3 regions of the Arthrobacter sp. V1I9 genome follow, and region 2 is predicted to be linked to each of the others. Evidence: riboswitches for the same ligand, from Rfam matches in the RefSeq annotation. Region 2 holds a riboswitch; each other region holds the start of a gene.

Region 1 (9,858 bases), 130 kb from region 2:
GCCCGGTACGGGGCTGGTCGATCCGCAGCAGCTCAGCCAGCCGCCTCATCTCCCGAACGCCCACGCCGCCGCTGCGGAGGGTGGCCAAAGGCTGGTCCCGCACGGCATGGAGTACTTCGCCCACCAGCCGCAGGGTCTCACTGATGGCCCCCAGCGCCGCATTCCGCCGTAAGGCGGCGCTGGTCCGGCCAAGCTCCGGGACCGGCGGCGCAAGGCTGAAGTCGTTGATGATGGCACCGCCCCGCAGCGAGAGCCCCACGCTGTGCGGCAGCTCCACATGGGCAGCGTCCAAAGGCACCAGCAGGCCGCGCGCCAGCAGCCAGTCGATGGGCCCGACGTCGGATCCCTCAGTGGCGATGGACGCCTTGCGTTGCGCTTGGGGGACGGCCCCCATGGCCCAGTTCCGGAACCGGGCGAGCAACGCGGTGGTCCGTTCCGGAGCCGTGGCCAGAATGTCCTGGAGGGCCTCCGGCGAGGACGTCCAGTGCTGCAGGGCGAGCGCTGCCTCCATGGGTGTTGTGGCTCCCTGGATGGCTGCGCCGCTGCGGTGAAGTTCGGACACGAGCTGCACCGCGCGCTGTGCGAACGCGGGCTGGAGGCGCACCAGCTCTGTATAACTGCGGCCAAGGCCGGCCGGATAAATTCCCACCACGTCCTTGAGGCTGCCAACGGGGAGGTAGTACCGCTGCTTGTTGCCGGTGGCGGGTGCGCCATGCGGGGGTTCGGCACGGTGGACCAGGGCAAGTTCCTGGAGAGCGACCAGGATCCGCTCCACAGCGGCAACGGTGGAACCCGAAATCAGTTTGCGCAATCCAGCCGCGGAGGCACTGTGCTCCGTATCAGTGTTTGTGGACAGATGGAGGGTTTCCAGGACCTGCATCTGTGGCCGATTGAGGCGCTCCAGCGCACGCTGGACGCTGACGCGCCCGCTCGCCCGTGCAGCGAGGGCAGCGAAGTCCGGCACAGCGGGGGAGATGAGGTCCGGCCGCGCGTCGAACAGCGCCCGCAGCGAGTCGTCGCTGCGTGCCTCCAGGTCCTTGCTGAGCGCGCGAATGAGGGACATCAGTCCAACGTTACCGCCCGCCCGGTTTTCCTGCCCGCCGGCGTCCGGCAACGCTGTCCAGAACAAGGAACAGCATCAGGAGGAACGCCAGCGGCAGGCCGTAAAGTGCCGTGTAGGTGACCCAGGCCGGAGCCACGGAACCGGAAAAGGCGAATGCCATAACGGCAGCGACGGCGGCCAGTGAAAGCACGGCGATAACTGCGGCGAGGATCGTCAGTGGACGCCGGTAACGCGAGGGTGTCATAAACGTAACGCTAACAGCCCGGTCTGACAGCGCGGCCACGGGTTCAGTGTGCCGTTGCGGAGAGCCGTCGAAAGCAGGATTACGGCACGGGGCAGGATAACCTTGAGGGATACAGACCAACACGGTCTCCAGCCGTCATACCCTGAACCCGCACAACACTGCGGATGCGGTGATGGCCGGCCGTGTCTCAAGACGTCAGAACGAAGAAGGTTGATTACGTGCCTACCGGCAAGGTCAAGTGGTATGACAAGGAAAAGGGCTTCGGATTCCTCGCGGGAGAAGACGGCCAGGAAGTTTTCCTGCCCAAATCGTCGCTGCCCGAGGGCGTAACAGAGCTGAAGGCCGGCACCCGCGTTGAATTCGGTGTGGCCGACGGCCGCAAGGGAGCCCAGGCCCTGGGCCTGCGCGTGCTGGACAAAACACCGTCCATCGCCAAGGCAAAGCGGCCCAGCGCAAAGGACCTCGCACCGCTGGTCCAGGACCTCGTGACTGTTCTGGACAACCTGTCCGGAACCCTTTCCAAAGGCAAATACCCGGAAGGCAATAAGGGCAAGGCCATCGCCGCCGCCCTGCGTAAGGTTGCCGACGAGCTGGACGTTTAGGCCCTCATGAACCCGGAAGCTGATCAGCAGGACCCGGAGTACACAACCGCCGAGCCCGGCGGCTTGGAGACAACGGCCCCGGAGTCACTGGATCCGGTGTCGATGGTCTCGGAGACGCTGGACGTCGAGTTGGTGGACCCGGTGTCGGTGGACCCGGCATCGGTGGACCTGGTGGCGCTGCAGGCAGGTGCCGCAACGGGCGGGGGCGCCGGCATTGCTCCCACCGCTGCGGGCCTTTCGCCTGCAGGCCCTGCGCCGGCGACGGCCAAAACGGCCAAGCCCCGCGCCGGGGTGCCTGTTTGGCGGACCGGCAAGCCGGACGCCTTCCTCGCCGCTGCCGCGGACACGGCACGGACCGCCATTGCCGGCATCACTGCGGCGTCGGACATTGGGCGGCACCTTGCAGTCAAGAGCGAAGGCGACCGCCTGGTGACACACCTCTTCGAGTGCAGGCTGCCCGGCTACGCAGGCTGGCAGTGGTTCGCCGTGCTGACACGGAACTCGCGGTCCAAGGTGGTCACGGTCAACGAGCTCGGTCTCCTGCCGTCCGAGGACTCCATATTGGCCCCGGAATGGGTTCCGTGGGCAGAACGCGTCCGGCCGGAGGATGAGCAGGAACAGGAATCCGGCGAAGCCGACGCCAATCAGCCGGAAGCCGGCGCGCACGAAGACGACGCCCACCAGGCTGACACGCCGGAAGCTGCCGCCGCCGAGCCCGCTGACGGCGTTGCTGCTTCGCTGGACGCAGTAGGCAGCCTGGACGGTGAAGGGCTGGAAAATGAAGCGCTGGAAGGTGAATCCCGGGAGGCTGAAGCCGAAGACGCGCAGGAACAGCGCGCAGGGCGCGACGCCGGTACAAATTAGCGCCCGGAGCCGCGCCCAGGCGCGGAAACTGAGCTACGACGCACAAACGGCGCCGGTCGGGCAGAACCCGGGCGGCGCCGTCGGACGTTAAAGCCGGTGCGTTGCGGTCAGCCGAGGTGGCCCCGCAGTTGCGATTACTTGCGCAGTTCGCCCACTACGTAATCGATGTTGGCCAAAAGGGCCGAAACGTCGGCTGGCTCAATTGCAACAAACGTTGCGATGCGCAGCTGGTTGCGGCCGAGCTTGCGGTAAGGCTCGGTGTCCACAATCCCATTGGCGCGCAGGACCTTGGCCACCACTGCCGCATCCACTGTCTCGTCGAAGTCGATGGTGGCGATGACGTTCGAGCGCTCGTCCGGGTTGATGACGAACGGAGTGGCGAACTCCGATGCCTCAGCCCAGCTGTAGATACGGCCGGCAGAATCTGCCGTGCGCGCGGAAGCGAAGTCCAGGCCGCCGTTAGCGTTCAACCACTGCACCTGCGCGTCCAGCGTGACCAGGGTGGACAACGACGGGGTGTTGTAGGTCTGGTTCAGGCGTGAGTTGTCGATGGCCGTCTGCAGGTCCAGGAAATCCGGGATCCAGCGGTCGCTGGCCTTGATCCGCGCTGCGCGTTCCAGGGCCGCAGGGGAGAACAGGCCAAGCCAGAGCCCGCCGTCGGAGGCAAAGTTTTTCTGCGGGGCGAAGTAATAAACATCGCTCTGCGCAACATCAACATCCAGACCGCCGGCAGCAGACGTGGCGTCGACGAGCACCAGTGCGCCCTCGTCTGCACCGGCAACACGCTGCACGGGGGCTGCGACGCCGGTGCTGGTCTCGTTCTGCGGCCAGGCGTAGACGTCTACACCCGCTTCGGCCCGGGCCGAGGGGCGGGTGCCGGGCTCAGACTTGATGATGGAAGAGGCGCCCAGGAAGGGCGCCTTGTTGGTGGCCGCGGCGAATTTGGAGCCGAACTCGCCGAAGGAAAGGTGCTGGGCCTTGTTTTCCACCAGGCCGAAGCTTGCAATGTCCCAGAACGCCGTGGAACCGCCGACGCCGAGTACCACTTCGTAGCCTTCGGGGGCGCGGAAGAACTGGCTGAGGCCCTCGCGGACGGAGCCAACGAGGTTCTTGACCGGGGCCTGCCGGTGGGACGTACCCAGGATGTTCTTCGACGCCGCGGACAGCGCATCAATCTGCTCCGGCCTGACCTTGGACGGCCCGGCGCCGAACCGTCCGTCCTTGGGCAGGAGGTCGGCGGGAATAGTGATGCTGGTTTCGCTCACAGGTGCTCCAGTTTCGGCATGGACACGGCTTTGGTCCGGACGGGTGTTGATGGCCGGCAGTCACTGATGGCTGCTGCCAGGGCCTCCCTCATTCTGCCTTGTTGGGCTGTATCGGCGGGAACCGGAACCGTCATAGTCCAGCCAATGAGACGGTCCTGCGGGCGTCGGCAACTATTCGGACAAAGTCAAAATAGGCTAAGCTTTTCCACGGACTACGTCGCAGTGAAGGCGATACGGTGGGACAACGCAAGGTACTGCGCTCGAGGAGCTGAGCTGGATGACGGATCTGATCGATACTACGGAGATGTACCTTCGGACCATTCTGGAGCTCGAGGAAGAGAACATCGTTGCCCTGCGTGCGCGTATCGCCGAAAGGCTGCGCCACTCCGGACCTACCGTCTCCCAGACCATCGGCCGAATGGAGCGGGACGGCCTGGTGGTCGTCTCGGGCGACCGCCACCTGGAGCTCACCGAGACGGGCCGGAAGCGCGCCACGGAAGTGATGCGCAAGCACCGTCTGGCTGAGCGGCTCCTCGCCGACGTGATTGGGCTGGACTGGGCCTACGTCCATGACGAGGCCTGCCGCTGGGAGCATGTGATGAGCGAGCGGGTGGAACGCCGTATCTACGAGATGCTTAACCACCCCACCGAGTCTCCGTACGGGAACCCGATTCCCGGGCTGGCCGCCTTGGGCGGGCTGCCGTCCCCGGGCTTTGCCGACGGAGCCATCAGCCTCCTGGAAGCGATGAAGTCCTACGGGCCCGCCTCAGCCGTGACTATCAGCCGGCTTGCCGAGCCCATCCAGGTGGAGCCGGAACTGCTCTCGCAGCTGGATGAGGGCGGCATAAGGCCGGGGGCTGCTGTGTCGCTGGAGCGGGTGGGGGACTACATCTCCGTCCGGGTTCCCGGCATCGAAGGGGCACTTGAGCTGCCTCCGGAGGTGGCCGCGCACGTGTTCGTGGCCGTCCGCTAGCGGGCTGGCCCGCGCGCCTCGCTACCCCATGTGAGGTGGGTTACGCAAAGATAACGGAATTGTTACTTTGGGTGTTAACCCTCTATAGTTGAACCGAAGCGTTGATATTAAAGCGTTACCTGATCTGGAGCCGAGCTCTGCCAGCGGATCAGGAGCATGAGTCGTAACTGGCAGAGGCGGGGGAACCACAAGCGGCAGCCGGGGGACTGCCTTGGGGTGAAGTCCGTCAGCAGCAAGCCTCTTCCAGCGAAGGAATCCCTCCGGGGATATCTCTGTGCCGAAGCTTGCTTACGGCGGACCGGGTCTTTGAACTCTCTGACCCGAATCCGACAGCTAACTTCGCAGGCTTTCCAGAGAGGAACCCTTCTTGACCATGCACAATTCCAGGGGACGCCGCCGCGCGGCGGTCCCTGCTTCGACACCGCGCGTTGTCGAAGTCATCACCTCGGAACGCCCCCGCGATCCGCACCGTGATGCGCGCCGGCGTCGGGGTCCATTCCGTCAAATCACCGAGTTCGCTGCTGCCAGCGGCATCGGCCAGAAGGCCGGCGTCGCCCTGGCCGCCACCGGACTGGTGCTTACCGTGACCGTACCGGCCACCAGTCCCGTGATGGCCACGGATGCGTCAGGGAACTCTCCTGTTGCCGCGTCCGCTGTAGCCCCACAGCCCAAAATTTCCGCGGAAGCGGAGGCCGAAATCGACTTCAGCCGGTCCGCCGTGGTCACCGAAGCGGACCCGGACGGGAAGCTCAAACAGCTGCTCAGTGCCCAGTCTGCGGGCGCCATCACCCGCGCCGCTTCCACCGGAAGCCTCGGTGCCCCGCTCGCTGCATTGAGCACTGCCTCACCCTTTGGCTACCGCGTCAGCCCCATCACGGGAGGCTCCGGTGATTTCCACCGCGGACAGGATTACGTAGCCCAGTGCGGCACCTCCGTTCTGGCTGCGGCCACCGGAACCGTTACCTTTGTGGGCTGGCACGAGTACGGTGGCGGCAATCGCGTTGTAGTGGACCACGGCAACGGCCTGGAAACCACGTACAACCACCTCTCGTCCTTCAGTGTGAAGGAGGGGCAGACAGTATCCCGCGGGGATGTTGTGGCCCTCAGCGGGACCACGGGAGCCTCCACAGGCTGCCACCTGCACTTCGAGGTCCAGGTCAACGGCGAAGTTGTTGACCCCACTGGCTGGCTCTAGTCAAGTGACGGTGAACTATCAAATGATGTTGACCTGCCGTGACCTGAATGTGACATTCAAGCAAAACTGCTGTACCGTCTAACTCGCGTCAACTTTTCCGAAGTTGACGCTCTTGTGCGGATTGCCTAACTCTGCCACCGCTCAAGGTCCGTTCGCATTTCATCGTCTGGCAGGGGCGGGGGAACCAATTATGGCCTTCAGTTTGAAGGCCTTGGGGTTAAGTCGCAAAAGCTTCCCAGGAAGCCGCGCGGCCGGGTGACTCCCATCCGAATCCGACAGCTCACCTCGCAGGCATTGGGAGAGGCTACCTTCGTGTCTTCACGCCATAATTCTGCGCGCCACCGTGCGCAATCGGTTCGTACCAACCCCCTGGACACCATGTCCAAGGCTGTTAGTGCCAATGCCGGGACAGTAGGTCGCCAGGCTGCAGTTATCGCTGCTGCGTCCGGCCTCGTCCTGACCTTGGGCCTGCCGGCCAACGCGGCGGACACCACCGCTGGTGTCTCTGCTTCCACCGAGTCAGGGTCCGCGCAGTCGGCCCTCGCGGTCACTGCGGCACCCACGGCTACCGTGTCCTTCGAGCGTCCGGTGGTCAAGACCATCGCAGCTCCCGTGCTGGAGCCGGTGACTGTCCAGTCAACTTCTGATGACGATGACACGGCCGCGGCCGTGGACACGGACACCGTTTCCACAGAGTCCACCGCTACGGCTTCCACAGAGACCACCGCAGCGGCAGCAGCAGAGAAGGTCGTGGCCACCGCGTCCTCGGCTGCCACCTCCGGCATTGCGGCCATCGCCTACACCGGCATCGGCAGCCCGTATGTGTGGGGCGGCACCACCCCCAGCGGCTGGGACTGCTCCGGCTTCACCCAGTGGGTTTACGCCCAGGCCGGCATCAGCATCCCCCGCGTCAACGCCTGGACTGCGATGAAGCCCACGTCCACGCCGCAGCCGGGCGACCTCGTCATGCAGAACGGCGGTGCGCACGTCGGCATCTACGTTGGCAACGGCATGATGATCAGCGCCTTGAACCCCTCGCAGGGAACGCTCCTGCACTCGGTAGCTGCTACCGGTTCCTCCGCGTTCTACACCATGAACTAGTTCTTCGACCTTACGGTCCAAGGGCTTTTTCTTTGCCCAAACGCTTTTCGCTAAATCACACATCCCCGTTCGGGGCGTGCCGGCGTACCCCCAAGATGCCGGCACGTCCAGTCACCTTTGGCTGCCTACATGCGGTTTGAAGGAAAACGAAAGAGAGAACTGATGACTACTCGTGCAACCGCACGGCACCGCGCCGAGGTCACCAAAACCAACTCGCTCGCCATCATTGCCAAGGCTGTCGGCGACAACGCCGGCGGCGTAGGACGCCAGGCAGCTGTCATCGCAGCTGCTTCCGGTCTGGTCCTGACCAGCGGCCTGGCTGCCAACGCTGCTGACGCCAACGTTCAGCGCGACTCCGCTCCGGCTTCCACCCTGGAAGTTGAATCAACGGTTGAGGCTCCCATCTCGGCTGCTTCCACCATTGCCATCACCTTCGAGAAGCCTGCCGTGACCACCACGCCGGCTCCCGTTGTGGAAGCTCCGGAGCCCGAGGTTGAGGTTGAGGTTCAGGAAGCAGCTCCGGCTCCCGCTCCTGCGCCCGCTCCCGCCGCAGAGACGGCCGCTGTTGCCAAGGTGACCGCCACGGCTCCGGCCGCTGCAGCCCCCGCCGCTCCTGCCTCGGCAAGCGGCAAGGGCGCAGCCATACTGTCCGCCGCCTACGCCCAGCTCGGCGTTTCGCAGGACTGCACCATGCTGGTGACCAACTCCCTGGCTGCCGTGGGCATCAACTTCCACGACTGGCCTGCCGGTTACCTCTCCCTGGGGCGCACCGTGAGCGCTGCCGAGGCTCAGCCGGGCGACCTCATCTACTACGCCGACGGTGGTTCCGGCATGGCCCACATCGCCGTCTACGCCGGCAACGGCCAAGCGGTGCACGGCGGCTACAACGGCAACCAGACCGTTGTCTTCAGCGCCAACGTGGGCTCCGGCCCGGTGTTCATCCGCGTCAACTGACATCCCTGCAGCCGCGCTTAGCGGCTGATCAAGACGCATCAGGACCCCTGCCCTTACAGCGGGGGTCCTGCCGGGTTAAACCCCGGGTCCATCTGCCCGGGGCACTAATTCCGGCGGGACACGGCGGCCCGGGTGACAGGAATTAGCTGATAGTGCACTTCTTTGTTTACTCTTGTGGTGTCGATCCATAGCCCGGACCACGCCGAGGGCAGCCGGCCCTCGTGCCCCTGACCGGGTGCGGCCGTGAAGAGGTACGTGCATGCGCACTCTCGTTCTGAATGCTGGATATGAACCGCTGGCGGTTATTACTTTCCGCCGGGCGCTGGTGCTTGTGCTCACGGGCAAGGCGAGCGTTGTGGCTGAAGGGGACGACCCCGTAGTGGGTCCCCAGGAGATTTTGGGCCGCCCGTCCGTGATTCTCCTGAACCGCTACATCCGCCCCAGATATAATCAGTCCACTGCTGTGAGCCGGCGCGGGGTGCTGAGACGGGACGGGCACAAGTGCGCCTACTGTGGAAAAGCTGCCCACACCATCGACCATGTCCACCCCAAGTCGCGCGGGGGCGCGGAGTCCTGGGAGAACCTGGTGGCCGCCTGCCTGCGGTGCAACAACGTCAAAGGTGACCACACACCGGCAGAAATGGGCTGGAAACTGCGGTTTGTCCCTGAGCCTCCGCATGGCACCATCTGGCAGATCAAGGAACTCGAGAAGCCCACGCCCGCTTGGGATCCGTTCCTGCTGCCTGAGCGCGCTGCCTGATCGGGGTAGGTCGCCTTCGCCGTCCCCGGACTAGGCTGGGGGAGTGGAGCAAAACCGGTTGGACTTCGACGCCGTGATCCTGGCCGGCGGCCGGTCATCCAGGCTGGGCGGGGTGCCCAAGCAAGGGCTGGTCTTTGAAGGCGCCACCCTCCTGCAGCAGTCGCTTGCCGCGGCCTCCGGGGCGTTCCGCACAGTAGTGGTGGGTCCGGACGCCAGCGCTCTCCCGGCAGGTGTGCTCTCCTGCCGTGAGCAGCCGGAATTTGCAGGACCCGCCGCGGCTGTGGCTGCTGGCCTGGCGGTTCTGGCCCAGGCCGGAAACGAAAGTGCGTACACCCTGGTACTGGCCTGTGACATGCCCCGGATCTCGGCTGCCGTGGAGGTGCTGACGGAGGCACTGGAATCGCGGGAGTTCCAAGTTGACGGACTCATGGCCTGCGGCGAAGACCGCAGGCCCCAACGGCTGGCCGGGTTTTACCGCACAGACAAGTTAAAAAGGGCGGCCGAGGAACTGGCGTCGCAGGACACCTTAATCAACGGCTCCATGCGTGCACTCCTTGCTAGTCTGGACCTGCAGCTTGTCACCGTCCCCACCGGTTCCACGGATGATGTGGATACCTGGGATGATGCCGCCGCACTAGGAGTTGACGCCGGGATCCGGGACGAGTTCCAGGACCGGCGCGGCAGCAGTTGAATTGGGAGGCAGTTCGTGAAAAGCCAGGATGAGACGCTGGAAGAATGGTGCAGGTCCCTGCTCCAGGCCTATGAGCTTGAGGACGTCCAGGTGGACGTCAATGCCATCCTCGCCCTCGCCGGTGTAGCGGCCCACTCCGTTGTACG
Region 2 (9,858 bases):
CTAAACGCCAGGCCGGGGCACAAGCAGGCGAAAGCGGCTACAACCGCGTGCGGTGCCCCACAAAGAAGTCACGCAATAACCCGCCGCATTCGTCTTCGCGAACCCCTGCGTAAACCTCAACCCAATGATTAAGCCGCCGCTCCCGCAACACGTCGAACACCGATCCCGCAGCTCCGGCCTTTTCGTCCCAGGCCCCAAAAACAACCCGGGGAATCCGCGCCAGGACAATCGCCCCAGCACACATGGCGCAGGGCTCCAGCGTCACCACCAGCGTGCAGTCGGCCAGCCGCCACCCGTCCCCGCTGCCGCCGCCGGCCATCGACAGCCCGCGCAGCCGGGCCGCAGCCTCGCGGATGGCAACCACCTCAGCATGGGCGGTGGGGTCCCCCAGCTCCTCGCGCTGGTTTCGTCCCGAACCCAGCACACCGCCGTCGGGCCCTATCACCACAGCGCCTATCGGTACGTCCTCCGTAGCAAGGGCACGGCGGGCCTCCGCCAGGGCAAGGCCCATCCAGGCGTCATGTTTATTTTCAGCGGAGACCATGGCTCAATGATAGTTTCGAAGGATACCCAGGGCCCGTGACGTACACCGCCGGGAGGCACAATGAGCACAGTCCGAGACCGCGTGGACAAGTGGATCAAGCCCTATGCCGTCCTGTGGCTGACCATGATCATCGGCGGTGCGCTGGTGCTCGCCATGGCCCTGCTCGGAGCCGAGGTCTACTCGGACGTCGTGGACGAGGAGGGACTGGCGAGCCTTGATATTCCTGCGCTTGAATATTCCCAATCACTGCGGAACCCCGAGGCCAGCGCGTTCGCCACCGGCTTCACCAACGTGGGCGGCGGCATCGGCATGCCCATCGTCGCGGGCGTCCTGACGGCATGGCTGACGCTCCTGAGCCGAACCTGGCGGCCCATCGTCCTGGTGGGCGGCGCGTCACTCGTTTCCACCACGGCCACTACCCTGGGCAAGGGCCTGGTGGGCCGGACCCGGCCGGACCACTCCGAAGCAGTCCCCCCCTTCGAGACCTCACCGTCTTTTCCCAGCGGCCACACCCTGAATACAACAGTGGTGATCGGCGTCCTGGTGTACCTCATGTGCCTCCAGTTCCAGATGCTCTGGGCCAGGATCACTGCCATCACCGCCGGCGTCATATTCATCATCGCCATGGGCCTGAGCCGGGTTTTCCTGGGGCATCACTGGATGACGGACGTCATGGCCGGGTGGTTCCTGGGCCTGGCCTGGGTGTGCATGGTGATCCTTGCCCACAGGCTCTTCCATCTGATGCGGAAGCGGGAGCATGCCGGCCCCGCCCCCACCTTCGAGCATCCCGTCCTTCGGGAGGACCACAGCCCGGAGCAGCTCCGGGGCAGCGCGGGGACCTCCCAGAGCAACGACGCCGGCAGTCCGGAAGGGCGCGACGGGGGTTCCTCGCGGACTGGTGCGGGAGGCTGACAGCGGAAGGGCACGGGCAGCCGGGTGATAGTTTTGACCCATGCGCACTCTCGTTGTGGACCACCCGCTGGTCGCTCATAAGCTCACGGTCCTGCGGGACAAGAACACCCCGTCTCCGGTCTTCCGGCAGCTGACGGAGGAGCTGGTGACACTCCTTGCCTACGAGGCCACCCGCGAGGTGCGCACCGAGCCTGTCACCATCGAAACGCCGGTCAGCACCACCGTGGGCACCGCATTCACCAAGCCCACGCCGCTGGTGGTCCCTATCCTGCGCGCCGGCTTGGGCATGCTCGAGGGCATGACCAAACTCGTTCCCACCGCAGAGGTCGGCTTCCTGGGCATGGCCCGGGACGAGGAGACCCTGGACATCATCACCTACGCCGAGCGCCTCCCCGAGAACCTCACGGACCGTCAGATCTTTGTCCTGGACCCCATGCTCGCCACCGGCGGAACCTTGCGCGAAGCCATCAAGTTCCTCTTCAAGCGCGGCGCTTCGGACGTAACCTGCATCTGCCTCCTCGCCGCCCCGGAAGGCCTGGCGAAGCTTGAGGAGGAACTCGCGGACGCCAACGTAACCATCGTCCTGGCTTCAATCGACGAAAAGCTCAACGAGAAGTCATACATCGTCCCCGGACTTGGGGACGCGGGCGACCGCCTTTACGGCATCGCGGGGTAGTCCTCAAGCCTTTTGCATTCCGCGCCGCGTCGCTAGCCTGTGCGGATGGACTGGAAACTGGAACTTGTGTATGTCCCTGTGTCAGACGTGGACCGCGCCAAGGATTTCTACGTCAACAAGGTAGGGTTCAATGCCGACTTTGATGAGCGGCCCACGGATTCGATCCGCTTTGTCCAGCTGACGCCGCCGGGCTCGGCCTGCTCGATCTGCATCGGGGAGGGGCTTACGGACGCACCTCCGGGCACCGGCTCCAACCTCCAGCTCGTGGTAAACGACATCTCTGCCGCGCACCAGCATCTGAAAAACAACGGGGTAGACGTCAGTGACGTCGACATACAGGACTGGGGCCACTTTGTGTACTTCGCAGATCCCGACGGCAACAGGTGGGCCGTCCAGTACATCCCCGGCCGCGGCGCCTGACTTACTGCGACGGGCGGGTCATTTTTCCGGCTTTGAGGTCGGTCATGGTTCACATACGCCGGGCGGCCCGCCCCTCGAGAAGGTGCGGGCCGCGCCGGCTGATGTGTCCTGTGGAACCGGTGTGCTTAGTACCAGTTGTTCGACAGGTGAAAGTTCAGCGCACCACACGGGGACTGGTAGCGCTCCTGGATGTAGTCCAGGCCCCAGTTGATCTGGGTGCGGTAGTTGGTGCGGTAGTCCGCGCCGGCGCTGGCCATCTTCTCGGCCGGCAGGGACTGGACGATGCCGTAGGCGCCGCTGCTCGGGTTGGTGGCCGTGGTGGTCCAGTCCGATTCCTTGGTCCACAGTGTCTTCAGGCACTGCATCTGGTCAGGAGCCCAACCGTAGCTTCCCAGCTTGCTGGCCGCATAAGCCTGGGCGCCGGCGGGATCATTGACCGCGACGACGGGGGCAGGCTTGGGCGCCGGTGCACGCTTCGGTGCAGGTTTTGGTGCCGGTGCAGGCTTGGGAGCGGGTGCCGGTGCGGCTTTCGGAGCCGGTGCGGGCTCGGCCGCCTGCGGAACCACGTTGATTTCCGGCAGGGCTGGAGCAGCAGACTCCGGCGCGGGATTCGCCGTGATCTCGCTCTTCTCGATGCTGAGGCTGGCTTGCGCCTCGGCGGCCTGCGTCTCGGTGGCTGCTACGCGGATGCTGGTTTCCGTAGCCTGCCCTGCAGCGCCCACCCCGATGAGGAGTGCGCATGACGCGGCCACCACGGCGGCGCGCTTGCCGAAGGAAGGGATTTTGCCGGTTTCCGGTGCGGCCTGCGGTGCAGACTCGTTTTTCGGGCGTGGCTGTGCCAGGAACTTGAACATGATGAATCGCCTCTCACACCTGCGGAGTTAGCTGTCGGGTTCGGATGAGGGCATCCGGCCAGACGGAAAGATCACGTGCTGGCTTAACCCCAAGGGCAATCAGTGCCCGGGACGGTGGGTCCCCCGCCTCTGCCTTGGTTCAAGAGGAATCCGGGAAGTGGCAGAGCTTGGCGTCATCCGGATATACGGCCCGAACGGGAACCGTACCTAATCGACGGTACAGGAATTCAAAGCACAAGTCACATTTTGGTAACAGAGATCACGACGGCGGCGCGTCGCCTTGCCGAAAGGCTCGCAGGAACGGCACTGCCAAGGCAAGCCCGTGCGCCGCGGCTGTGACGTCACCGTTACCCTCGCCGTTGACCACAACGGGCTCGTCCGGACGCTGCAGCTGCCAGTTGTACCCGGGCGCCATCACCTTTTCGTCTCTGACGCTTTCGATCACCAGCTACGAGAGGTCCACCTCGCTGAGCTTGAGAGGCTGGCCCTCATCGAGCCGGGCCAGCAGGAGCAGATCTTCTACCGAAGCGGTCATCCGCTCCGACTGGCTCTGCATACGGGCCAGCGACTTTGCGCCGTCGAACCCCGGGAGCATCACGTCAAGAACCAGGACGTTCGGGCGGAAGTCCTTGGCCAGCTTTACGGCCTCAGGGCCCTCCGCAGCCACCGCCACTGATGAGCCGGCCATTCGCAGGCCCATGCTCATCAGCTCGGAAAGGGTTGACTCGTCGTCGACCACCGGGGCGCGGATGGGGCATCCGCCCGGGCGGGAGGGCTGGGGGCGATCGATCGGTGAGCCGCGGCTATGGGTTCCCGCGCCTCGCGAGCTCGTTGTTCCTGAGGCGGAGGACGAGGCATTTTCACTGTCCAAAGCCCGTGCCGCTGGACAGGAGGCCCCGCACGGCTGGGCGATTCCGGCATTCCCGGTGCATCTGAAGAAAAAGCTCGTTGACAAGGGCAGGCCCGAATTTTGTTCACCGTCGGCAGCCCGCTGGACAGAAAACCGGGGAAATGATCAGTAATCTGACCATTCGTCAGAATCGTGATCTGCAGCACATTAAGCGCTTTTGTCTCAATATGCGGACCAAGGCGTCCATTGTTACTTGCAAGTTAGCATTGTTACGCTGCACACTTCCATTGTGAACAAGAACTCAACAGCACCTGCAGCCGCAGACTATTGGCCCAGCACATCAGCTGCTGCCGACATGCGCTGTTGTCGAATGTACGCCTGATCTTCCCACCCCTTGAAGTTCGTAGGCATACGCCCCCCAGCCCAGCGTCGGGCGTCCCTCCCCAATCCATTGCGGGGAACCCAGCATTCGAGCCGCGATGACGGCCATTCACATTGAGGTAAGCATTCCATGTCAGTTGCATCCGGATACGTCCACATTTCTGTCCGTAACGCCGCCAAGGGTGGCCAGCCGTCCGGCCTCCGCCCCGGCTTCGGACCGCGCACGTCGCTCGCTCCCGCAACTTCGGGAAGCAGCTTCCCTGGCCCGGGATACGGCCCCCAGGCCTACAACCCCAACTCCTACGGCCAGCTCCGCGCCGTCCCGCCGTCGGAGTCCGCGCCGGTCACCGCTCCAACCCCTGTAGTGGCCGGGCCGAACCCGGTCCGCCCCGTGGCCAACGACAACGTTGCGCGTGGATTCGTTCTGTACATGGGAATCGATGAGGAAACCGCGGCAGCCGCAGGTACTTCCATCGCCAAGCTCGCCCAGGAAATCCGCGCCTACGCCCAGTCCCTGGTAACCGGAGCCGAGAGCTACGCCGCTGTCGCCGTCGCCCCGGCCGGCACCCCCGGCTCGGCCCTCGACGTCGTCCGCTCGACTTTCGGTGACCCTACGGTCAACACCCGTCAGCGCACAGAAACCCCCCGGCCGCAGCAGCCCCAGGAACCGCGTCCCTCGGGTGTCCTGATCGACCTCGCCCGTCGCGAAGTGCACCTTGATGGTGAATCCCTGAACCTGACGTTCAAGGAGTTCGAGCTCCTGAACTACCTGGTGGAAAACGGCACCCGCACCGTGGGCCGGGACGAACTGCTCGAAGGCCTGTGGCGGAACGCCGAAGAAGTACCCAACGAGCGCACCATCGATGTCCACATCCGCCGCCTCCGCTCCAAGCTCGGCCGCCTCGCCAACACCGTGCGCACCGTCCGCGGCCAGGGCTACCGGTTCTACGAGCACCCGGAGGTTGTTGTCTGGGCCGCTCCGGAATACTCGATCTAACCTTTACTGTTTGACGCCTTAGGGGCGGCACCCGTCTACTTGGCCCTCTCCAGGCATTAGCCCCTGCGGCTGGGGTTGAGGCTGGCATTAGGCTTGGGCCATGAGCCAGCACCATCTTCGACGCCTTGTGATCATGCGGCATGCCAAGGCCGACTGGCCTGGTGGTGTGGCGGATCATGAACGGCCGCTGGAGGAGCGGGGCCATCGGGAGGCGCCGCTTGCCGGTCGCTGGCTGCTTAAGCACAACGTTGTTCCGGACTTCATCCTGTGCTCAAGTGCCCTGCGGACCCGCCAGACCTGCACTTGGGTGTGTTCTGAACTGGGGGACAAGGCGCCTACGCCCAAACTCGAGGACGGACTCTATGCGGCGTCGGCCCTTAGCATGCTCACGGTGGTCAACCACGTGCCGGATACGGTGACAACGCTGATGCTGATCGCGCACTTGCCGGGCGTGCAGGACCTTGCCATGCACCTTGCCTCCCGTGATTCTGACCATGACGCCTACATGGATGCCGCCACGAGGTACCCCACCAACGCGCTCACCGTCCTCGAAACGGAGAAGTCCTGGGCGGAGCTGGACGGGCAGGATGCGCGGATCACGAGGTTCAAGGTGCCGCGGTCCCACTAAGGCGGGCTATTTCCTCGGTGCGGGACGGCGCACCGGCTGCTTCACCGCACCTTGCCGGGCGGCGTTCTGTTGCGCACCCTGCCTCGCGGCAGTGCCGCCGCGGGGAGTGGTCCTGACGCCAGCAGCCCGGGCTTGTTGAGCGCTGCGCCGGCGCCCTGGCCACAGGGCGCCCGTGAACAGTGTCCCCAGCGCCGTCAGCAGGGAGAGCGCCGCAAGGAAGAAGTAGTTGTCCGGATCCGAGGTGGGCAGCGGGGTGCCGAACAGCGAGGTCTGATCGGCGAAGGCCAGTTCCCAGGTGCTCAGGAAAGCGATCGCTCCCGCCAGAGCCAGGCTCGTGGATAAGCCAGCGACGGCGAGCATCAAGAAGCGACGGCGGCGGAGTATCTCCATAAGGCAGGCGAGGCAGGCGAGACCGAGGACGCCGAGGAAGGCGATGAACACTGGCTCCGCCAGCGTCATGCCCGTCAGGACCAGCAGCCCCGCAGCCACAATGCCGGCGATCACCGCAAACTTTCCGCTGTTCCCCATGTGACGCATGTTCACCATCATCCCCGAGGAGGGGATTGCTTCAGCACGTAGCCGCGCATGATGGCCATGATTGCTGCAACACTTTGGTCACGCGTGCGCTCCGGGTTGTAGGTTTGCCGGTCAAGCCCCACCACGAAGCACGCGCCAAAAATTGCTGTTTCCAGGCTGCCCCGCGAAACGGACCGATCCACCGGGTAGGCCTGGGCGACGTTTTCCACCGCGTCGCCGATGACTGCCAGGAGCTCGGCGCGCAGGAGCGTAAACGTCCCCTGCCACTCGCTCGGGGTACGCCAGTTCTCGCTGACCCAGAGCCGGGCGAAGGAGGGGTATTCAGCCATGAAGTCCATGGCCTGGCCGATCATTGCCTCCATTGCCAGCAAGGGGTCTTGGCGGGTGCCTGCGTCTGCTGGCCCGCCCTCGGGCAAAGCTCGGTCTGGCGCCGCAAGGAGGCGCGCCTTGAGGATATCCACGCCATGGCGCAGCAGTTGGGCGATGAGGTCCGATTTGCTGCCAAAGTTGTAGTAGACGGTTCCCTTGGAGACGCCCGCCGCAGCTGCGATCTCGTCAACGGTTACTCCGGCCGCGCCGCGCTCACCGATCAGCTCCATGGAAGCGTCAAAGAGCTTCTGCCGGGTAGCAGTAGTCCGGGCAGGACGCAGTTTTTTGGCCGGCTCCAGGTCCTCCTTCCCTGGCTCGGAATTCCGGGAGCTCATAGTGCTATCTCCGGTTTCAGCGTCTTGAGCGTCCAGTACTTGCCCTTGCGCACGGCGAGGGTGGACATCACCAGCCCCAGTGCTGTGTACCCCGCAAGTCCCAGCACGGTTGGAACATTCATCGATAGGTCAGCTCCGTAAATAAGGTGCCGCATTCCAGTGACCACGTACCCCATGGGCAGGATTTCGTGCACCACATGGAGGGGCTGTGGTGTGGTCTGCCAGGGGAAAGTACCGCCGGAGGACACCAGTTGCAGGACCAAAAGGATCAGCACCACAAGTTTGCCCGGGGAGCCCAGCAGCGCCACGGCGCCCTGGATGATGGCGCTGAAGGCCGTGGCCGCAGCCAGCATAAAGAGCCACATCAGGACCGGATGGGCGGGGTCGAGGTTCAGTGCGAGGTTGACCACCAGGGTGAGGAGGGTGGCCTGCACCGCCGAGACGGCCAGGAAGGGCAGCCAGCCGCCAAGGGCGATTTTCCAGGAACGGGCGTTGGAGGCCAGTGCGCGCTGGGTGAGGGGCCGCATTGCCTGGATCAGCATAAAGATGCCGATCCACAGGGCGAGGGTTAGGAAAAACGGTGCAAGCCCGGCCCCATAGGATCCCGCCTTCGCCTGGGAGATGTTGCTGACGGCCACGGGGTCGGCGATAACGCGGGACAGGTTGCTCTTTTGGGCGTCGTCCCGGTTGGGCACCTGTCCTGCACCCTTGCCGATCTCGTCGGCGAGGGTCCTGGAACCTTCTGCGGCCGAGCCCGCGCCTTCCTCGAGCTGTGCTGCACCGGCGTCGAGCCTGCGCGCTCCCTCCGCCACTGCGCCGGCGCCGTCCACTGCCGACTGCTCCCCGGTGGCCAGCGTCGCGGCGCCGGTGTGGAGCTGGTCAGCACCACCGGAGGCCTCGGCGATGGCATCTCTCAGCGCGGGGGTGCCGGCGGCCAGTTCTGCCGCACCTACGCTGACGGCCTCGGCGCCGTCTGCCAGCTGCTGGATCTGTGCAACGTCTGTCTGGATTTTCGTTTTGGCTGCCGCCACCGGGCTGGAGGCGGCCACCGAGTCGAAGTCGGCCAGGATGCTGTCCGCCTGCGCCTGGGTAAGGACCCCGGAAGCAATCAGCCTGTTGTTTGACTCCACCACGCGGGCGCGAAGTCCCTGGTCCGCCGCCTCCAGCTGGGCGGCCACGTCCTGGACCCTGGTGTTCAGCTGCGCGTTTCCGGCGGCCACCTGCGCGGCACCCGCTGCCAGTGTCCGGGAGTCGCCGGGCAACGTTGCCGTCTTGTCTTTCAAAACGGAGAGTCCGGTGCTCAATTGGCCGGCGCCATCGGTCAGCTGGTTGGCCCCATCGCGCAGTTTGAGCTGGCCCGCGTACAGCTCACCGGCTCCGCTGCTCAGGCCGGCGGTTCCCTCGTGAAGGGTGGCAGAGCCGTCGCGGAGGGCCGCCGCTCCATCGGCGAGTTGGCCGGCGCCGTCTGCCGCCTTGACCATCTGCGTGTGGATGCTGCCGAAGCCCGTGAGCAGCCGGTTGGCTGTTTCTTCTCCAACGTGGGCTGCAACGGTGCTGTGCACGGAGGTGGTCAACTTGTCCACGATGGTGCTCAGCAGGTAGTTGTTGGCGTCATTGGTGGTGACGTTGAGCATGGCCTGGCTGGCGGAATCAAAGCTGCCGGGGGATATGAGGTGGGCGGAAAAGTCCTGCGGTATCTTCAGTGCGAAGGCGTACTTTCCGCTGGCGACGCCCTCGTCCGCCTCTTTCCCGCCCGCTACGGGAATCCAGTGGAAGACATTGCCGTCCACTAGGCTGTCGGCCACTTCCCTGCCCGCCTGGAGTTCCGATCCGTCGCTGGCGTCGGCACCGGCGTCCTCCATCACCAGGGCGGCGTCGATCTGGTCCAGGTTGCCGTACGGGTCCCAGTTGGCATAGAGGTATACCGCGCCATACAGCAGGGGGACCAACGTCAGCGCGAGGATGGTCAGCTTCGGCAGCAGCCCACCGGTCATCCGCTTGAGTTCGGAGCGGGCCAGCCGCAGTATCGTCACTTGGCATCCTCACGTTCGAGGGCGGCTTCACTCGTACCCCCGTGGTTTTCCGTCCCGGCTTCCGACTCGGGTGGGAGCCCGCGGGGCACCGCATTGCCAATCGCAACGACGGGCCCGGACCACGACGACGGCAGGGCAGCTACCGTAGCGACGACCGCGAGCGGACGCCCGGCGTCGGACGCCAGCTCCTGAAGGCGCGGCAGCCAGCTGCCTGAACCGGCGCTGTGCCGGTCGGGGGAGTCGACCACCAGCAAGTCCGTATGCGGGTTGGCCAGCGCCAGCGCCGTCAGGAGCTCCAGCCGGCGGGAAGGAGCGAGCTGCT
Region 3 (9,858 bases), 1.4 Mb from region 2:
GCCACTGAAGCACCGCATCGAGACCTACGGCTACCGGCTCGTCGAACCGGACAGCCGCAGCCTGCTCCGGGACCGCCTGGAAGCGGCGGGGATCAGCGGGGCCGACGTCGGACGCCTGCAGCGCGAGGGCACCCTGGCCGGCGTCCACGTTCACGACGTCAGCGTTCCCCGGCGGGGACAGCGCTTCGCCTTCGTGATGGACACTGCCCCGTGTACGGGGGCAGAGGACCTGGCGGACGGCGCCGACCTCCTCGTCGCCGAGTCCACCTTCAGCGACGACGACGCCGGGCTCGCCAGCCAGTACCGGCACCTTACCGCCGGGCAGGCCGGGGAGTTGGCTGGCGGCGGTGATGTGGACACGCTCGTGCTGACGCACTTTTCGGCCAGGTACGACGACGTCACCCCGTTGGCTGCGCAGGCCGGCGCACGTGCAGCGGGGGCAAAGGTCATAGCGGCCCACGACCTGCAGCGCATTGCCTTTCCGAAACGACGGCGGTCGCACCAAAACCGCGTGCTGACCAGCGGGGAGAGGCACGGGGACTGATTATTGCCAAACCCAACCATGAGGTAGAGAGTGAATTATCCGGTAGGCAGCCCGGGCCCACCCGCCCAACGTGTTGTGGAGGTCGACAATGAGCAAAACTTCCGAAGAAGTCTTCGACGCTACTCCAGAGGGAACGGAACCCGAACTTAAACGGGTCCTTGGCCCCAAGCTCCTCCTGCTCTTTATCGTGGGCGACATCCTTGGCGCGGGTGTTTATGCGGTCACGGGGACCATGGCCGGAACAGTCGGCGGCATCGTGTGGCTGCCGTTCCTGCTGGCCTTCGTGGTGGCTACGCTCACCGCCTTCTCCTACCTGGAACTGGTCACACAGTATCCCCAGGCCGCCGGCGCCGCCCTTTATACGCACAAGGCGTTCGGGATCCACTTCGTCACCTTCCTGGTGGCCTTCGCGGTGGTCTGTTCAGGCATCACCAGCGCCTCCACCTCCGCCAACGTCCTGGCCCAAAACCTCTTCGGGGGGTTCGAAGTCAACGGATGGATGGGGCTTCCCGGGCAGGGCGTCGTCACCGCCGTCGCTATGGCATTTATGGTGCTCCTGGCCATCATCAATCTGCGCGGCGTGGGGGAGAGCGTCAAGTTCAATGTTGTCCTCACCCTGGTGGAAATGATTGCGCTGTGCATTGTGATCGGCGTCGGCTTCTTTGTGATGTCACAGGGCACGGGAAACCCCGGCGAAATCTTCGTTTTCAACGACTCCCAGGACAAGGGACTGTTCCTTGCGGTAACTGCCGCCACCTCCATCGCGTTCTTCGCCATGGTGGGCTTCGAGGACTCAGTGAACATGGTGGAGGAAACCAGGAACCCGGAGAAGATTTTCCCGCGCACCATGCTGACCGGCCTGGGAATTGCCGTGCTCCTGTACATGCTGGTGGCCGTCTCCGTGGTCAGCGTGCTGTCGCCCACGGAGCTCGAAAACATTCGGGAAGCCGAAGGCGCGGCTCTTCTGGAAGTGGTGCACAAAGGCTCACCCGATTTCCCGATTGACAGAATCTTCCCGTTCCTGGCCGTCTTCGCCGTAGCCAACACGGCGCTGATCAACATGCTGATGGCCAGCCGCCTCATTTACGGGATGGCGCGCCAACATGTCCTGCCGCGCGCCCTCGGGAAAGTGCTGCCCGTGCGCCGCACACCGTGGGCCGGCATCGTTTTCTCCACCGTCCTGGCACTGGGACTCATCCTGTACGTAACCAGCGATCCGGAAAGCAACATCGTGGCCAACCTTTCCGGCACCACTGCCTTCCTGCTGCTGTGTGTCTTCACGGTAGTGAACATCGCGTGTGTGCTGCTGCGGCGCAAGCGTGACCCTAACCGCAAGGTGTTCTTCACCTCGCCGGGGCAGTTGCCGGTGGTGGCCGCCCTGCTGTGTGCCTTCCTTGCCGGCCCCTGGGTGGGCCGTAACGTTATTCAGTACCAAATTGCCGGCGGGCTAATGGCCATCGGCGTAGTGCTCTGGTTTGTCACGTGGCTGATCAACCGGAGAACGAACCACGAGGAGAGTCTCAAGAAATGACAGCTGCTGCTGAATCAACAGTCACCTTTGATGGGCGTTTTGCCAGGGAGCTGTCCGAGCTGGCTGTTCCCTGGCAGGCAGAGGAAGCGCCCGAGCCGAAACTGCTCGTTCTTAACGAAGGGCTGGCAGGGGAGCTGGGGCTCGATCCGGAATACCTTCGGTCACCGGAGGGCGTCCGGCTCCTGCTCGGGAACCACGTTCCGGAGGGATCGACGCCGGTGGCCCAGGCCTACGCGGGCCACCAGTTCGGCGGCTACTCGCCCCTGCTCGGGGACGGCCGCGCGCTCCTTCTCGGCGAGGTGACGGGCGTGGATGGACGGCTGCGGGACGTCCACTTGAAAGGTTCCGGCCGCACGCCCTTCGCGCGCGCCGGGGACGGGCGCGCCGTCGTCGGCCCCATGCTGCGTGAGTACCTTGTGAGTGAGGCGATGCACGCCCTCGGCATCCCCTCAACGCGTTCCCTTGCGGTGGTGGCCACCGGCCGCCCGGTGCGCAGGGACACCATGCTTCCGGGAGCGGTACTGACAAGGGTGGCCAGCAGCCACCTGCGCGTGGGCAGCTTCCAGTACGCAAGGGCCACGGAAAACATGGACCTCCTGCGCCGCCTGGCGGACCACGCGATCAGCCGGCACCACCCGGAAGCCGCCCGCGCCGGGAACCCCTACCTGGCGCTCTTCGAAAGCGTGGTGGCCGCTCAGGCAAAACTGGTAGCGGACTGGATGCTGGTGGGATTCGTCCACGGTGTGATGAACACAGACAACATGACCATCTCCGGGGAAACCATCGATTACGGGCCCTGCGCCTTTATGGACGCGTTCAACCCTGCCGCGGTCTACAGCTCCATTGACGTGGGCGGACGCTACGCGTACGCCAACCAGCCGGTCATCGCCGAGTGGAACCTTGCCCGCCTGGCTGAAGCCATGCTGCCGCTCTTCAACGAGGACCAGGAACAGGCCGTGGCCCCCGCGGTAGAAGCACTCGGCAAGTTCCGCCGCCAGTACAGCGAGGCCTGGTTCGCCGGGATGAAAACCAAACTCGGATTGGCAGAAGCCCCTGCCGGGAGCGCGGAGGCTGAAGAAGCCTCGGAACTGGTGGATGGGCTGGTGGCCCTGTTGAAGGACGGACCGGTCGACTACACGTCGTTCTTCCGGAACCTCTCCCAAGCGGCAAGGGGAAATGACCGCCCAGCCCGCGGGATGGTCCTTGACCTGGCTGCCTTCGACACATGGGCTGCGCGGTGGCGTGCCCTGCAACCGGACGCGGAACTGATGGACAGGGTCAATCCCGCCTACATCCCACGCAACCATCTGGTAGAGGAAGCGCTCGCCGCAGCAACGGACGGAGACCTTGATCCCTTCACCCGGCTCCTTGAAGTGGTCCGCGCCCCGTTCACTGAGCGGCCAGGGCTGGAACGCTACACCGAGGGAGCGCCGGAGGACTTCGGCAGCTACCAGACCTTCTGCGGGACCTGAGCGCCCCCGGCAGCTGAGCACCGGCTCACGACGGCCGGAAACAAAACAGGGGCGGCCGCCGGGAACAATCCCGTCTGCCGCCCCTGCTTGGGTGGTGTTACTACGCTACGCGGACGAAGGAAGCGCCGCTGAGCCAGCTGATGGAGTGGACCTCGGTCTTGAAGCCGTCCACGCCACCGCTGACAACCTGGCCGTTGCCGGCGAAGACGCCAACGTGACCGGCGGTGATCACCAGGTCACCGGGAGCCGGGGTGCCCACAGTGGTGCCGTACTGGTAGAACTGGCCCGGGGCCAGGTCGCCAACGCTCTTGCCCACGGAACGGAGAGCCTTCTCCACCATGGCGGTGCAGTCCTGCTGGACGCCCACCTGGCCGTAGGCGTTCGCGAGGATGGCTGCGCCGGTACCGGTGCCGGTGGCCGCGGGAGCTGCCGGGGCGGGTGCTGCCGGAGCAGGAGCCGTGGAGGCGTAGGACAGGTTCATTCCGGTGTTGGCGGGGGCGGCGGCAGTCACGGCCGGAGCCGGAGCCGCAGCTGCCGGAGCCGCCGGAGCGGCTGCAACGGAACCGGCGCCGGGGACCTTGATCTGGTCGCCGGGGTAAATGATCGCGGAGATGGACAGCCCATTGGCGGACAGGACATCGTTCAGGGCTACTCCGTGGGCGGCCGAGATGGCGCCCAGGGTATCGCCGGCAACAACGGTGTGCACGTTGCCTGCAGCTGCTGCGGGGGCAGCCACTGCAGCAGCCGGTGCTGCGTAAGCCTGGGTGTTAGTGGTCTCGGTGGTGTCCGGACCGGTTACGCCTGCGTGGGCCGGGGCGCCGACACCGAAGGCAATGCCGGATGCTGCTGCAACGGCGAGCGCCGGGCGGCCAAGGGACTTGGCTGAGACAGCCAGACCCTCGAGTGCGATTGAGCGGGCCGGAGTCGCGCGGTGACGGGCGGTGGTGGAATTTTTTGACACGGTTGATCGCCTCTCCCATGCCTGCGGGGTGAGCTGTCGGGTTCGGGTTGGAGATACCCGGCCGGGAGCAATTCCGTAATGAACGGTGTCGCTCTCGACTTAACCCCAAGGCCTCGCGTGAGGCCGGTGGAAACGTGGTTCCCCCGTCCCTGCCAGCTGGAAAGCGTTGGGTTCCCGGGTCAGTGGCAGGGCTCGGCATACTGAGGGGAATGTCCCGTCTGGGAGGGACACCTGAAGACCCTAACCCGACTTCGGGTGCATTGTCACGTTTGGGTAACATGCGAGGTGCTTCTATCACATTCCGCAAATGACTTGAATTGGATTTACCACGCGGCTGACCTCGCGAGATACTTTCCTGCTACGGAAGCTGTGTTGCTTTGGTCACAAAGTAGTAAAGGAACTCGAAGGCGGGGCCGGAAGCTTGCCCGGAAGCGCCGCGCGGAGGAGGATATGCCCACCCCGAGGAGGCACCGTGACCCAGCTTGGAAAGTACGAAAAGTACTTGATTGAGGAGTTTTTTGACGACTACCGCGCCGGTACGCTGAGCCAGCGGACCTTCACCCGGCGGGTTGCCTTCATTACGGGCAGCACGGCGACAGCCGCGGCGGCGATGTTGCTGGTGGGCTGCACTCCCAGCGAGGTACCGCCGAGCACCGACCCCATGCCCACGCCGGAACCTTCCACATCGTCGGCCACCGGAACGGCCGACGCAGGGGCCGCAGGTGCCGTCCCTGCGGCCAAGAGCCCGCTTTCCCTTCCGGAGGGCGCATCAGGGATGACGACGGCGACTATCCAGTTTCCGTCCGGTGGAACCCCTATCAGCGCCTACCAGGCCAAGCCGGAGCGGGCGGGGCGCAGCCCTGCAGTACTGATCTGCCATGAGAACCGAGGGCTGACAGCCCATATCGAAGACGTGGCGCGGCGCTTTGCGAAAGAGGGGTACGTTGCCCTGGCTCTTGATTTGCTGAGCCGAGAAGGCGGGACTGCGAACCTGGACCGTGACGCTGTTCCCGGTGCCCTCATCCAGGCGGGCGCCCAGCGTCACATTGCCGACTTCAAGGCAGCGGTGGAGTATCTCCGGGGCCAGGACTTTGTGGACGGCCAGCGCATCGCCATGACCGGCTACTGCTTCGGCGGCGGCATCACCTGGCAGGCGGCCACGGAGTTGGACGGGCTGAAGGCCACGGCGGCGTTTTATGGCCCCGCCCCCGACCTGGGCAAGGTGCCGGGCATCAAAGCGGCAGTTTTTGGAGTCTACGCTGAACGTGATAAACGCATCACCGCCGCCATGCCTGCGCTCAAGGATGCGCTCGCGGCAACCGACGTTGTCCACCAGATCACCGTCTACCCCGGCGTGGACCACGCCTTCCACAACGACACCGGCGACCGCTACAACGAAGCCCAGGCCACGGCCGCGTGGAACGACACCCTCGCCTGGTTTGGCCAGCACCTTTAGGCCCCGCCGTTCCTTGCCAATCCCTGAGTCGGCGCGGAACTCCATCGCATCACCGATGAAGGCACGCCAGCCTTCAACGCGCGGCTGAAACGGGTACCCGAACCACCCGCGCTAGGCTTTTGCCATGGCCGACTTTGAAAGATTCCGGATCCTGCTCGAGGAGGAGCGGGAGCGGAAGATTGCCCTCCTTCCGGCGCTCCGCGCGGACATCGCCTCCGCAAACTCGGCGCGCCAGGACTCGAACGTGGATGACGAACACGATCCGGAAGGCTCCACCATCGCCTTCGAGCTGTCCCAGGCCTCCGCCCTGCTGAAGCAGAGCAGTGCCGGGCTGGATCAGGTGGACGCAGCCTTGGCCAGAATCGCTGAGGGAACCTACGGGACCTGCGCTGTCTGCGGGGACGCGATCGCCGAAGGCAGGCTGGAGGCACGGCCGTGGACCCCGTTCTGCATCCGGCACGCCTCGGCAGGGCGCCCATGAGCAGCGGCATGGATCGTGTGGCGGCTGCCGCTGAATTCGTTGACCGCACGTTGCAGAACGAGGGCGCCTGGTACCGGGCGGACGACGTCGAGGGCCGGCTGGGCGGTCTACTGGCCTCCTACGGTTCCTCCGTCGGCGCTGTCAGGGGAACCATCCGCGACGCGCTGCGGAAGTACAAGGACCTCGACCACGATGGCGTGGTGCAGCTGGCATCAGCCCTGTGGGGGCTGCCCCGGCCCGGCGCCAGGGCAGTGTACGAACGCCGGCTGGCCGCCGTTGTCCTGCTGCAGTCCAAAGTGTCACTCCTGCGCCATTCGGACCTGACCCGCATCGAGGGTTTCCTGCGGACTGCCGGCACCCCAGAGCTGACAGACCCCCTGCTGGCCGACGTCGTGGCGCCGTTCCTGGCACGGCTAAGCGGGCGCGACCGGCAACGCGCAGATGTTGTCGTTGCCCGTTGGCGGACCGACCCGGATGCCCGGCTGCTCGGCGCCGCCGGCTTCCTCGAGCAGCAATCCAGCCCCGAAGCCCCACCACAAGGAGACACCCATGAACGAACCCTATGACCTGGAACGATTTGTGGCCGCGCAGGACAGCGGCGGAGCGTACGACCAGGCGCTGGCAGAACTGCAGATGGGCAGCAAGTCCGGCCATTGGATGTGGTTTATTTTTCCCCAGATCGCCGGCCTGGGCCACAGCGACATGTCACGCCGGTATGCCCTTAAATCCCTCGCTGAAGCCCGGGACTACCTGGACCACGCGGTGCTGGGTCCGCGGTTGTTCGACTGCGCCCTGGCCATCACGAACCATGCCGGGCGCTCCGCGGAGGACATCCTCGGCGGCATCGATGCGCGGAAGCTGCACTCGTCCATGACGCTGTTCCTGCGCGCGGCCCCCGGGGAAACTGTTTTCAAAACCGTCCTGGCCCAGTTCTTCGATGGGCAGCCCGATGCCGCCACCGATGACCTGCTGGCGGACCAGGACGCCAGGTAAGGGCTGGGAATTAACGGCCGACGGCGGTGCCTCTCGCATCCCGCGAGAGGCACCGCCGTCGGGCGTGTCAGGAAGACCTGGGCTACGGCGTGGGGTTGCCGCCGTTGACGTTCAGCGTTTCGCCGACGACGTAGCTTGACTCCGGTGATGCCAGGAAGACATACGCCGGGGCGAGCTCTGCTGGCTGGCCCGCGCGGCCTAGGGGAGTGGACTGGCCGAACTCCGGCAGTTCCTCCTTGGGCTGGCCGCTGCTGACCTGCAGCGGCGTCCAGATGGGTCCCGGTGCCACGGCGTTGACACGGATGCCCTTGGGTGCGAGCTGCTGGGCCAGTCCCTTGGTGAAGTTGTTGATGCTGGCTTTGGTGGTGGCGTAGTCCACCAGCGTGGGGGACGGGTTGTACGCCTGGATGGAGGTGGTGTTGATGATGGTGGACCCCGCCGGCATGTGCGGGAGGGCAGCCTTCGTCAGCCAAAACATCGCGTAGACGTTTGTTTTCAGAGTGTGGTCGAATTGCTCGTCGGTGATGTCGGCCAGCTCCTCCTGGGCCACCTGCTTGCCTGCATTGTTGACCAGGATGTCCACTCCACCGAGAACAGCCACGGCGGTGTCAACCACCTCGCGGCACACAATCGGGTCCTTAAGGTCGCCGGGAACCTTGACGGCCTTGCGGCCGGCGGCCTCGATGAGTCCGGCGATGCGGGCCGCATCCTCCTCCTCCTCGGGCAGGTAGGACAGGACGACGTCGGCCCCCTCGCGGGCGAAGGCGATGGCCGTGGCCGCGCCGATCCCGGAGTCCGCGCCCGTCACGATGGCCTTCCTGCCCTCCAGCCGGCCGGTTCCGCGGTAGGTGTCCTCGCCGAGATCCGCCTTGGGCTCCAGCTCCGCATCCAGGCCCGGCTCGGGCTGGTCCTGCTTGGGCGGCGAGATTTTCCCGTAGGCGGTGACCGGATTGCGGAAGGTGTACTGGTCTGTCATGGTGGTCCTCCTGTTGCGTAGGGGTGGAACACGAAAAAACTAAGCATGCTTACCGTTCCAGCCTAGGCAATTCGCCCGGTCCCTGCCAACCCGGGTTTGTGTTGCGGGTCCAGTCCGGTTTAGTCCCGCTGGACCGTGACGAGCCTGACGTCCCTGACCGCGCCGGAATCCACCACCGCCGTCATGTAGGTGCAGGCAGGTTGCCGGCGCCGGTCTGTGGGTGAGCCGGGATTTAGCAGCCGCAGACCTCCCGGAGCGGTGGTGTCCCAAGGTATGTGGCTGTGCCCGAAGACCAGCACGTCCGCGCCCGGATAAAGCGCCTCGGCCCGGGCTTCCCTGCCCTTCGCCTGGCCGGTTTCGTGCACCACGGCGAAGCGGACGTCCTCAAGCGTCACGGTTGCCGTTTCAGGCAGCCGGGCGCGCAGGTCGGGGCCGTCGTTGTTGCCGTAGACACCTATGAGGCGGCGGCTGCGGTGCTCAAGCTGGTCCAGCAGGTTTGCCGTCACCCAGTCGCCGGCATGGAACACCACATCGGCGCTTTCGACGGCGGCCCACACCTGTGCGGGGAGTTCCTTGGCGCGCTTGGGCACATGGGTATCGGCGAGCAGGAGAAGATTCAGCGGCATGGGGAAATCCTGCCATGCGGGCCCGGTGCCGGTTGCCCTTTCCCCTGGGTCTGTTCCCGCATGGCGGACAGTCGTAATCTTGGGGCTGGAGGTGATAGCCATGGAGGCAGCACAAGGAGACCGCATCATTGTTCACGGCAGGACGGTTGGTTCCACGGACCGGCACGGTGTGATTCTCGAGGTCCGGGGCCAGGGCGGAACGCCGCCCTACCTGGTCCGCTTTGACGATGGCCACGAAACCATCATGTATCCCGGCGGTGATTTCGCTGTCGAACGCGGCAACGGGCACTAGCGCCGCCGGGTGATGCGCCGCTCCACCTGTCAGACTGGAGCGATGGATCATTCACCGGCTTCAACACAGTCCTCCACGCCGCCTGTCCGCATGGGTCCCCGCGATCCCGGTGATGCCTGGGTGGAAGGGGAACGCGGCCGGTACTGGGGCAGGTTCGGCGCGGCCGGGGTGCTTGCCTATGACCCCGCCAAGGGTGTGCTCCTGCAGCACCGCGCCATCTGGAGCCACAATGGCGGAACCTGGGGACTGCCTGGCGGGGCGCTCCACGAAGGCGAGGACGCCGTCGTGGGCGCTTTGCGTGAGGCGTATGAGGAGGCTGCCGTTCCGGCGGAGAGTGTGGACGTGCTCTTCACGTCGGTGCTGGACCTGGGTTACTGGTCCTACACCACTGTGGTGGTCCTGGCGACGGAGCCGTTTGACCCCGTGATCAGCGATCCGGAGAGCATCGAACTGTTGTGGATTCCGCTGGCCGACGTGGAACGCCAGGAACTGCATCCAGGCTTCGCGGCGGCGTGGCCGGCCTTGC

What was found. A riboswitch is a leader RNA that binds a small molecule or an ion and turns the genes downstream of it on or off. The one in region 2 is predicted to bind cyclic di-AMP.
Region 1: another riboswitch for cyclic di-AMP. It lies ahead of QFZ70_RS14005 (M23 family metallopeptidase); the one in region 2 lies ahead of QFZ70_RS14585 (hypothetical protein).
Region 3: another riboswitch for cyclic di-AMP. It lies ahead of QFZ70_RS08320 (LysM peptidoglycan-binding domain-containing protein); the one in region 2 lies ahead of QFZ70_RS14585 (hypothetical protein).

The regions. Positions count from the first base shown of each region.
Region 1 covers NZ_JAUSYU010000001.1:2,992,002-3,001,859, reverse strand. The annotation lists gene QFZ70_RS14035 (helicase-associated domain-containing protein) at 1-1,063, opposite strand, end outside; gene QFZ70_RS14030 (hypothetical protein) at 1,074-1,307, opposite strand; gene QFZ70_RS14025 (cold-shock protein) at 1,526-1,909, shown strand; gene QFZ70_RS14020 (DUF3027 domain-containing protein) at 1,916-2,773, shown strand; gene serC (phosphoserine transaminase) at 2,908-4,038, opposite strand; gene QFZ70_RS14010 (metal-dependent transcriptional regulator) at 4,316-5,011, shown strand; cyclic di-AMP (ydaO/yuaA leader) riboswitch at 5,130-5,374, shown strand; gene QFZ70_RS14005 (M23 family metallopeptidase) at 5,385-6,206, shown strand; cyclic di-AMP (ydaO/yuaA leader) riboswitch at 6,319-6,514, shown strand; gene QFZ70_RS14000 (C40 family peptidase) at 6,585-7,307, shown strand; gene QFZ70_RS13995 (NlpC/P60 family protein) at 7,470-8,261, shown strand; gene QFZ70_RS13990 (HNH endonuclease) at 8,521-9,021, shown strand; gene QFZ70_RS13985 (molybdenum cofactor guanylyltransferase) at 9,065-9,712, shown strand; gene QFZ70_RS13980 (DUF6457 domain-containing protein) at 9,728-9,858, shown strand, end outside.
Region 2 covers NZ_JAUSYU010000001.1:3,126,165-3,136,022, reverse strand. The annotation lists gene QFZ70_RS14610 (glycosyltransferase family 4 protein) at 1-4, shown strand, start outside; gene QFZ70_RS14605 (nucleoside deaminase) at 38-544, opposite strand; gene QFZ70_RS14600 (phosphatase PAP2 family protein) at 605-1,456, shown strand; gene upp (uracil phosphoribosyltransferase) at 1,497-2,132, shown strand; gene QFZ70_RS14590 (glyoxalase superfamily protein) at 2,178-2,552, shown strand; gene QFZ70_RS14585 (hypothetical protein) at 2,678-3,406, opposite strand; cyclic di-AMP (ydaO/yuaA leader) riboswitch at 3,412-3,572, opposite strand; partial or broken gene QFZ70_RS14580 (response regulator) at 3,759-4,145, opposite strand; gene QFZ70_RS14575 (winged helix-turn-helix domain-containing protein) at 4,768-5,634, shown strand; gene QFZ70_RS14570 (histidine phosphatase family protein) at 5,735-6,262, shown strand; gene QFZ70_RS14565 (hypothetical protein) at 6,269-6,790, opposite strand; gene QFZ70_RS14560 (TetR/AcrR family transcriptional regulator) at 6,808-7,503, opposite strand; gene QFZ70_RS14555 (YhgE/Pip domain-containing protein) at 7,500-9,536, opposite strand; gene QFZ70_RS14550 (ABC transporter ATP-binding protein) at 9,533-9,858, opposite strand, start outside.
Region 3 covers NZ_JAUSYU010000001.1:1,737,325-1,747,182, forward strand. The annotation lists gene QFZ70_RS08305 (ribonuclease Z) at 1-544, shown strand, start outside; gene QFZ70_RS08310 (APC family permease) at 633-2,075, shown strand; gene QFZ70_RS08315 (YdiU family protein) at 2,072-3,547, shown strand; gene QFZ70_RS08320 (LysM peptidoglycan-binding domain-containing protein) at 3,648-4,508, opposite strand; cyclic di-AMP (ydaO/yuaA leader) riboswitch at 4,512-4,716, opposite strand; gene QFZ70_RS08325 (dienelactone hydrolase family protein) at 4,981-5,964, shown strand; gene QFZ70_RS08330 (TraR/DksA C4-type zinc finger protein) at 6,089-6,445, shown strand; gene QFZ70_RS08335 (DNA alkylation repair protein) at 6,442-7,011, shown strand; gene QFZ70_RS08340 (DUF1810 domain-containing protein) at 6,995-7,438, shown strand; gene QFZ70_RS08345 (glucose 1-dehydrogenase) at 7,521-8,414, opposite strand; gene QFZ70_RS08350 (metallophosphoesterase) at 8,534-9,040, opposite strand; gene QFZ70_RS08355 (DUF1918 domain-containing protein) at 9,141-9,332, shown strand; gene QFZ70_RS08360 (NUDIX domain-containing protein) at 9,375-9,858, shown strand, end outside.